DNA from 3 places in the Paenibacillus sp. NPDC058174 genome. Region 1 is predicted to be linked to each of the others. Evidence: riboswitches for the same ligand, from Rfam matches in the RefSeq annotation. Region 1 holds a riboswitch; each other region holds the start of a gene.

Evidence for each region. A riboswitch is a leader RNA that binds a small molecule or an ion and turns the genes downstream of it on or off. The one in region 1 is predicted to bind cobalamin.
Region 2: linked by a shared signal. The riboswitch ahead of ACFVVF_RS11920 (LysR family transcriptional regulator) and the one ahead of ACFVVF_RS13335 (S-layer homology domain-containing protein) in region 1 are both predicted to bind cobalamin.
Region 3: linked by a shared signal. The riboswitch ahead of ACFVVF_RS24760 (DUF4430 domain-containing protein) and the one ahead of ACFVVF_RS13335 (S-layer homology domain-containing protein) in region 1 are both predicted to bind cobalamin.

What each region holds. Positions count from the first base shown of each region.
Region 1 is NZ_JBHVUY010000002.1:397,323-400,606, forward strand. It holds gene ACFVVF_RS13335 (S-layer homology domain-containing protein) at 1-1,977, opposite strand, end outside; cobalamin riboswitch at 2,148-2,352, opposite strand; gene ACFVVF_RS13340 (S-layer homology domain-containing protein) at 2,573-3,284, shown strand, end outside.
Region 2 is NZ_JBHVUY010000002.1:45,463-48,746, reverse strand. It holds gene metE (5-methyltetrahydropteroyltriglutamate--homocysteine S-methyltransferase) at 1-1,018, shown strand, start outside; gene ACFVVF_RS11920 (LysR family transcriptional regulator) at 1,039-1,980, opposite strand; cobalamin riboswitch at 2,358-2,563, opposite strand; gene ACFVVF_RS11915 (hypothetical protein) at 3,062-3,284, opposite strand, start outside.
Region 3 is NZ_JBHVUY010000007.1:100,505-103,788, forward strand. It holds gene ACFVVF_RS24760 (DUF4430 domain-containing protein) at 1-2,109, opposite strand, end outside; cobalamin riboswitch at 2,245-2,437, opposite strand; gene tyrS (tyrosine--tRNA ligase) at 2,581-3,284, opposite strand, start outside.

The DNA.
Region 1 (3,284 bases):
GGAGCTGTCCGACAGCTTATGGCTGTAGCCGCCGTCTGCTTTGCGGAACGAGAGGAGCCGGCTAACCAGACTTTCCCCGTCTTTCGTATAGTCGGTGTCCGTCGGATCGAAGCCAGCTGCTGTAAGCGCAATGATGGCTTGGGCAACGCTTTCGCTGCTGTCATCATAGCCCCCATGCGGCTGCTGCTGCGCGGAAAGCCATTGAACAGCCAGTTCCCCGGCTGTCTTGGCCGGTTCTTGATCCATGTATGGAGCCAGTGCGATAAGCGCCATCGCGGTCATATCCGGTGTGCTGGTTGTTCCAGCATACCCGTATCCGCCATCTGGATTTTTGTACTCGATTATTTTATCGATTAAGCTGTTGCGGTTCCATTTTGCATCATTGGGAATCGTATAGCCGCCGGAATCAAGCGCAATGAGACCATAGATTGGACCGTTTACGCCTTGAGCCGTGATATTGTTAAAATTATAGATTTTCTCGATCAGATTATGAGCTGCAAAGTTCGTTGCATCGTAGCCGAGGGCTGTAATGGCGAGAGACAGCCGCTCATAATCGGTAACGTTGGCAAAATTGCCATTCGCTTGGCTGATACGCTCGATCAGTTTATTGTAGTATTTCTCGGGTACTGTATAGCCGGCTCTTGCAAGTCCTGCTGCTTCCCAGTCCGAGGTGACACCTTTATTCAAAATCTGCCTCGCGGCGCTTTCAACAGCAACATCTACAGATCCGCTGCTTGGCTTTGCTACTTTGCCCTTGCGCAGGCTTAGATAATAAATAACAGGCTGTTTATCGCCGTCTTGGGCAATGACCCGGACGAGCCGGGGCTCTGAATCGCTCAACGTAAGCACTTTGTTAACTGGAGCATTAGCGGTGCCTCGGGTATTATTTACGTAAATATTTGCAGCATCGCCGTTAGCTGTAATCTTGATGCTGTCCGCATTCACGACAATGTCGTCATAAACATACTGTCCTGGCGTCAAATGCCAGATCTGCGGCAAAGCGCCAGGCGTGGTGCTGGAGAGCGACAATGTATTTAAATCGTCTGTGACTCCTGTTTCACTGCTGACTGGTTTAGCTGGAATGAGTCCGCTGACTTCCGTGCTGACCTCTCCGAATGCTCCGCCGTCGATTTGAACGGCTGTATAAACTTTGATGAAATCGACGGATTCCAGATTGGCGGGCTTACCATCTTCGTCGACAGCCCATGCGATATCGATGGGGTCGCCATTTGGGGCGGACGCTGCGTAAGGGTTTCCGAGTACATCATACGGCCCATTCCCCATGGAATGGCTGTCGGCATAACCAAAAGCATTATCTCTAACGTTGATATTAACGCCAGAGTAACTGTAGCCTGTGTTGGTGAAATCGGCAGGCTTTAACGGATAATTATCGGGAATCGGATAATAGGGCCTTCTATTGTAGTTGTTGGTCTTGATCTCGCCGGTATTTCCTTGATTATCCGTCCAAGGAATGTTGATGCCGTTGGTTATGGCAAAGTCGGGGTCCGGGTTTGTATAGTTGGCCTTGTAGTCCCATATCGTAGCATCCTCATAGTGCTCGGAGCCGGCGATATGATACCATGTTCCGGGCTTTCCTGTACCGTCATCTTGGGCAACGGCAATGGCGCCCGGTTCCATGAAGCCGGTAAAAGCATTTCCGTATACGTTAAAGTCAACGCCATAAGGATGGAGAGGGCTGTCGACGATTGGCTCGTCCATTTTGAAAATCACATAGCCGCCAAATGCGCCGAGCGGCATAATTTTGCTCAAATTATTGTTCCATTCCGCATTTGGATCGCTCATTAAGTAGGTGTTGGAGAATTGTCCAGGCGCGGGCAAGTATTCGTAGATAGTGAACGGCCCCAGATTCGGATTGCCGCCGGAGGCCGCATAAGCTTTATGCCCTGTAAAAGGGGCGATGCTGAACATGGATAGAAAGACGAGCAGGGATAATGCCAAAGCTGTCCACTTTCGCAAAAGATAAGATTTCACTAGTATTGTCGCATCCTTTCCTATTAATAGAATAGAAAACAAAAAAATCCGCCTCCAAAGCAGGGGCGGTTTACGAACAAAGAACAGCAGCTGCAGGCGCAAGGCATGCGTCCTCCGCGAGCTGCGTTTCTCTTTTCTCACCTCCCGAAGAAAAATAGAAACATCAGAAAAAGGCAGGTCTCCTGGCTCATGAGTCATCGCTTCCCTTGGCCTTCCCGATAATCTTAGATATCAGTGGCACCTATCAAGAGTTGCTCGTCAATAACAGTGGCGGGACCGCGCCGGATTTGCACCGGCTTCCCTTTTAAGCGTCCGATCGTATTTGTTTGGATCGAAAGCACCATTTTCTGTGCAATATGTAATTATCGATTTGATCATACTCTTTAGTGCAATCTTTGTCTATGAATCTCTGGATAATGTCTATCATTCCGCTAATACGTAAAAAAACACCTAGTCCGTTTAGAAGCGCACCTCGTGTTGTAAGCGGTTGCAAATTATGATGGAAAGGAAAGGCATTTATTCCATTCCATTGAGGAGGATCCGATTGATGCGGAGGTCTACTGCAAGGTGGTTATCCTGCATGCTTGCAATGCTGCTTTTACTGACAAGCATGCCTATTTACGGGGCGGCGGCGGAAGCGCCGGAAGCGGAAGGTCAGCAATTGACGGCAGAAGCTGATGATACGGCGCTTGCTGCAAGTCTGCCGACCGGGGTCAGCTATGTCCGTTTGAAAAACAGATGGCAAAGCAACTATTTGTACGAGGATTCAAATGGTCTTGTACGTTATGGTTTCACCAACATAGCGAATGAGAGCTCACATTGGCAGGTAGAGGACTATAACGGCAACAAACGGCTGAAAAACCGGGCGACCGGCCACTATCTGACGATGGCGGAGGTATCCAAGCGCAGGGACGCTGTCACCAGCCGTGAAATAACGGAAAGCGCAGCGACGGACCAATGGTCGTTCCACGAATCAAGCCGTCCTGGATACATCGTCATTAAGAGCGCCTCGGCGCCTTCGGCATCGAACCTTGTGCTGCACGTCGAGGATCAGCTCGGTTTTGCAGAGGTCAGCAGTGATATTAACATTACGTTTGAAAGTCCGCAGTGGAAGCTGGAGCCCGTGTCGGAGCTTCAGCCGGTACGAATCGGGAATCAGTACCGGGATGGACAATATTTGTACGAGGATGCGAAGGACGGCTCCATTAAATATGGTCCTCTAGGTGCGGCCGATCCATCCTCTCACTGGTACCTGGAAGAGACGACGGATGGAAGCGGCGGTGAAAAAATCC
Region 2 (3,284 bases), 350 kb from region 1:
GAAAGCGAAATTCAATCTGCCGGCGCTGCCTACAACGACGATCGGCTCGTTCCCGCAAACGGCTGAAGTCCGTGCAAACCGTGCAGCCTTCAAGAAAGGCAGCATCACCGAGGAGCAGTACAAGCAATTCAACTTTGACCAGATCGCGGAGTGCATCGCACAGCAGGAAGAAATCGGACTTGACGTCATTGTTCACGGTGAATACGAGCGTAATGACATGGTCGAATACTTTGGTGAATGCTTGGATGGCTTTATCTTTACAGAGAAAGCTTGGGTACAATCTTACGGAACACGCTGCGTAAAACCTCCAGTCGTATGGGGCGACATTAGCCGCAGCAAGCCAATGACTGTAGAATACTCGGCATTCGCGAAGAGCCGTACCAGCAAGCTGGTCAAAGGCATGCTGACAGGCCCGGTAACGATCCTCAACTGGTCGTTCCCTCGCGAAGATATTAGCCTGAAGGAAAGCGCTCTTCAGATCGGTCTTGCGATTCGTGACGAAGTACTCGACCTTGAAGCGAACGGTATTGAGATTATCCAGATCGACGAAGCCGCATTGAGAGAGAAGCTTCCATTGCGTCATTCCGACTGGCAGAGCGAATACTTGAGCTGGGCGATTCCTGCCTTCAGACTCGTTCACAGCGGTGTTAATGCGGAAACGCAAATTCATACCCATATGTGCTACAGCCAGTTCAGCGACATCATTCGCGATATCGATGCGATGGACGCCGATGTCATTACGTTCGAAGCGTCGCGCTCGGATCTGGCTATCATCGATGCGATTAACGAATGCGGCTTCCGTACTGAAGTTGGTCCAGGCGTATACGACATTCACTCGCCTCGTATTCCAAGCGTCGAAGAGCTTAAACAAGGACTTGACCGCATGCTGGACAAAATCGAGGTTTCGAAGCTATGGGTTAACCCGGACTGCGGACTTAAAACTCGCGGGGTTACAGAAACGTGGGCAAGCTTGAAGAATCTCGTCCAAGCAGCTAAAGAAGTACGCGCAACATTGTAATAACGCACAAGAGGATGAGCTCAAACGAGCTCATCCTCTTGTTTTATGATCGGATAACCGAAATCCGTAATGACCGTTTTGAGCTTCATAACGTAGGCGGCGGCCAGCTGGCTCAAGCTCGCCTTCTGATTCACAATGTAACCTACCTGTATGCTCTCGTCCGTACGAAGCCTTACGGATTTGATTTGCTCTCCGTTAAGATCCTTATTCAATACGCCCGAGCTAATCGTATAGCCATTAAGCCCGATCAGCAGGTTGAATAGCGTGGCGCGGTCACTGACTAGTATTTTCTTCTTATGCGTTCTAGTGCTTAGAATTTCCTCCGAGAAGTAGAAGGAGTTGTAGTCGCCTTGCTCGAAGGCCAAGAAAGGGTAATCAATTAAATCCTCGATGTCCAACAGCGACTTAGAGGCAAGCGGATGCTCCTCACTGATGAATACATGCGCTTCCGCTTGGAACAGCGGATGAAACCATAGCTCGTTGTCCTTTAATATTTTCTGAATCACCTTTCGGTTGAATTCGCTCATATAGATGATTCCGAGCTCACTCTTCATATTCCGTACGTCTTCGATAATCTCGTAGGTACGCGTCTCGCGCAGCGTGCACTCGTACTCGTCCACATTAAGCTCCTTCAGCAGTCCGACGAAAGCCTGCACAGAGAAGGCGTAATGCTGTGTGGAGATAGAGAACAGCTTCTTCGAGGGCTTGCGATTCATGTACCGCTGCTCGAGAAGCTCGGCTTGCTCCACGACTTGCCTGGCATAGGATAGAAACTCCGCTCCGTCACTTGATAGTACGATCCCCTTGGACGATCGAAGAAAAATTTCGATACCGGCTTCCGCCTCGAGTTCTTTTACCGCGTTGGACAAGCTCGGCTGCGAAATAAACAGTCTTTTTGCCGCTTCGCTTATGGAGCCGCAGCTTACGATGGTCAGAATATATTTCAATTGCTGCAAGGTCATTGGAATACCCCCTTACTTTAGTAAGTATGACTAAGTTGGCTCGTTTGAGCAACTGTCTGGCTGCATGAAGTATACATTCTAACGTGACGACCAAGCTATAAAGAACTGAGGGCATTCCTCAAAGCTTCGGCATTCAAGTTCACAATGAACTTAGTCATTGTCTGCTCATTTTTTACATGAGACAAAAAAATATTAACTCGTATCGCGTCAAAACAACTTGCTTAAATGAAATAATGAAACATTTTCTAGCTGGTTATATCTACTTACAAAAAAATAAAAGCGTCCTCCCTTTGAAAAATGCATAGGGGAAGACGCCTTCATAATAATGAGTGAATTATGACGGTTCATCTAACACCTTCCTATCTCCCCTAGGTAAAACAGTGTTTTCAGAACAGGCAGGTCTCCTGGCTCTGGAATCATCACATGGCAGCAACCTTCCCGATCAATCTAGATCAGTGGCTAAATTGAGTTGCCTGCTCTTCCGTTACAGTGGCGTGACCGCGTCGGTATTGCACCGAACTTCCCCTTTAAGTCAGAACGACAAGTACGCTTGCAATTAGACAGCTGTTCTCAAATATGTAATTTATACAATATTAATTATATCTGCATCTTACAACGTGAATTGATTGTATAGGTACGATAGCATATTTGAATGAAGATAGCATGACACCAATAATTTATATCTGAGTAGAAATTTAAACTATAACTATTATTGGTTGATTCAAATCATGTATAAGGCTTCTAATGTTCGAAAAAAAGTTTCCATAATCATTTATGGGCACTTTCTGTTTATATAAGTGTCGATTGATAAAAAACTCTGAAACAACTTTTATGATTTTATTAGACTCGGTGCGGTGCGTGATAACCCTAAAAAACACCTGGTTCTATAAATAGTTTATAACTTTTCACCATATATTTCTCACAATCGTTTAGTCGCAACGGTGTTTTCAGCCTATACTTTATTTTTCAGTCTAGTCTTTATTTTCTCGAACAAAAAAAGACAAAGTTATTTTATTGTACTTTGGATTTAGGAGGGTTAATCAAAAAAATAAACCCTCCACTTATCTACATGAGTCTTGTATTAAAGATTTTTAAATATTTCCGTTACTTTTTCATATACTATTTCTTCGTCTTCCTCCTCCTCAAGGGCATCAAGTCTTTCATTAATTTTCTTAAATCTACTAATATAATAATCTTTACTTCCGACGCCTTCTAATAAATTCACGTTGTTAAATGGTTCTTCCAAAGATCCTACTCTAAGCCTGCCGATTATAAATAATATAGTGTTATATAAATTATAATAT
Region 3 (3,284 bases), on a different contig from region 1:
AATCGTCAGCTTGTCGACAGATAGGGTTACATATTGTTTACCTTCTGGATCAGGCGTCGGTGTTGGCGTTGGCGTCGGCGTCGGCGTCGGTGTTGGCGTCGGCGTCGGTGTTGGCGTTGGCGTCGGTGTTGGCGTCGGTGTTGGCGTCGGCTGTCCTACTTGAACATCCGACATGTCATAAAGCGATGTCTTGCCTTTTTTGTAACGATCGTAAGCAACTAATGCATAGGTAGCTTGGTCGGTCGCCATATTGTTTGGAAGCGCCTGTGTAACTAGATGCTTAAATCCGCCCCCTGGAACAGCAAAAGTCATTAATGCGTCAATTGTCGTTTTTCCATTTTTGATAAATCTGGAATCCGTTTGCGGATCAATGCCAAGCGCAGTCAAAGCAACGATTACTTGTGCAATGCTTTCCGCATTTACACTCGAACCTCCGGAAAGTATATAACCGCCTGCGCTGGCTTGAACAGCAGACAGCTTCACAATCGCCCGGTCTACGGCAGCCGTAACTTCTGGTTTAACCCCATAGTAAGGAGCGAGAGCTTGAAGAGCCATCGGGGTCATATCATCAGGATTACTTCCAAAGAAAGTCCATCCCCCGGCATCCGCTGTACCCTTCTTAATCTCTCTATCTAGTATATATTGAATAAATTTATCTCTTGTTGATTGAACAGCTTCTACTTCATTAAGGGGCATTTCGTATTGATGACTGTCCAACGCTATTAGCGCGAAGACCGGTCCGTTTAAGCCCTGTTTAGTTACATAATTGTAATCACTTAACGCATAACTAAGATCATAGCCAGCTACATTATGGATATCTTTACCAACAGATGTAAGCCCCAGAATAACACGGGAATGCTCTGTACCTTTTGAGCTGTCCAACTTACCTTGATTTTGAGTCATCAGGCTGGCTACTTTAGTTTGTACATTATTAAAATAGGTGTCATAATAGCCGTTTGGAACTCCGTACCCTCCGCGGGCTAGAGTTAAAACTGACCACTCGCCTCCGCCAGTTCCGAATGTCGGATTAGGGACGGTTTGCAAAATATAGCCAAGGCTATCGTAAAGCTGTTTTTCTACATCATTTGCCGGATTCGCTTCATATTTAATATTGAAGCTTTTCTCTGACTGATTGCCAGCTGCATCAATCGCTTTAATAGAGATCGTATTAAATCCGATATGTAATAAAACTTGATATTGTCCGTTTTCGGCCGTAACCGTATGGCCATTCACTTTCACTTCCGGCTGGATAGCTTGTGACACGTTGTCACTTACAGATACGTTAAAAGTTAAAGACTGCGCCGTAACGATCTGGTTGTCCGTTACACCTGCCACTGTAATGACTGGCACTTCCTTGTCCCCAAAGACATCAACAGCATCTTTAAGTTCTGTAAGAGCGCTGTCGACCTCTGCTTGCGTGCTGTCATAATCCTCTAAAATTTGGTACGCAGCCTGATAGGCCGAGCTTACATTGGCATTAGAAAGCAAACTTGCTTTCTCTTCTGAGCTGTTGATTTCGGCAACCTTAGCGGTCAACTCATCTTTATTAGGCAGCTGAATATCTCCCCATTCACTGCCGAGGTCCTCACCAAAGCCGATGACAGTAAATTGAGTCCGAATCACATCTCCGTTTTCCGGCCAATAATTAGAGAAACCATAAGGAGGGAATTGATTATTGACGGCATACATCCAGCCGGACATAGCTGTATAATCGAATTCACCAAGCCACTCTTCGTTAATTCGATCTCCTAGAGTCTGCCCGTACTTTGGTAATAAATCCTGTACGCCTTGCGGAATATTCAGCGGATTCGAATCCGGATTTTTTATTTTTGCCAAATAAAATGCTTCATCAATAGAGCCTGTGTTTTTATAATTTCCTTCGCCCAATAATCTGGTAATTATTGCAGCACCATTATCTCCATCATAGTATGGAACCTTTACAGGTTCTAGGAAATAGCCTTGACCTAGTGTGAATTTCTCTACGGAAATCGTAACGTATCCTTCAGGCGTGCCTCCCTCATTGGCAAAGGATACAGATAAGTTAGTAGAAAATAAGGACATGAAGACGGCAACAATTAGCAGCCAGGATAATATTCGTTTCTTAATCATTACTTCATTAACACCCTTTCTATTAAATTGATGAAATACAACAAACCCCTCGACGCATACGGTCAAGGGGTTTAATCAAGCGGACATCTCAGAAAAGCATGCATGAATAAACACCCTCCTATCGCTCGTAGAATTAATGGTGTAAACGAACAGGCAGGTATTCTGGCTCAAGCGTCATCGCCCTTGCTGCCTTCCCGGTTTCCCAGTGGCTTCCTGCAAGGACTCTTCTTATACAGCGGCGGGACCGCGCGGGATTTTCACCCGCTTCCCATTTAACCCATTCTTCGTATCAGACGAAAAAATAGGCACCTGTTCATTCTTATCCTATTAAATTATCTTGCTCATCATAACGAAAAAATAAAGATTTGTCATGTGGTTATTCGTAAAAAAGCTTCCTCCAGAGCATATAAATCATGCTCTGAAGGAAGCTTTCAGCTTTGCCTTATACCGTTAGAATGGCCACTGCTAAGCTTAACCCAGCTTCACCAAGCTGTAGTTTTTCTTGCCTTTGCGGATAATAATGAACCGTCCGCCGATCGCATGCTCTGCCGTCACAGTCAGCTCCACATCGCTGACACGTTCACCATTCATCGAGATCGCGCCTTTTGTAATATCCTCACGCGCTTGACGTTTGGACGGCTCGATACCGAGATCAACCAGCCAATCGATAATATTTTTCGACTCGGTGCCTGCCTCGAACGTTGGCATTTCCTTGAAGCCCTGCTCGATTTCATCAGCTGTAAGGGAACGGATATCTCCGCTGAACAACGCCGCCGTAATCCGCTTTGCTTGCTCCAGCAGTTCTTCGCTGTGCACGAATCTCGTCATTTCCTCAGCCAGCGCTTTTTGAGCCTCGCGTTTATGCGGCTCGGTTTGAACCTTTTCAGCCAGCGAATCGATTTCCGCTTTATCGAGGAACGTGAAGAACTTCAAATATTTGATAACGTCGCGGTCGTCCGTATTCGCCCAGAACTGGTAGAATTCGAATGGCGTCGTTTTGTTCGGATCAAGCCATACAGCGCCGCCGGCCGTTTTGCCGAATTTCGTGCCGTCCGCTTTAAGCATCAAAGGAATGGTGAGGCCAAACGCTTTTGCCTCGGAGCCTTCTTTTTTCCGGATCAGATCCAGACCGCTCGTAATGTTGCCCCATTGATCGGAACCGCCAATTTGCAGCT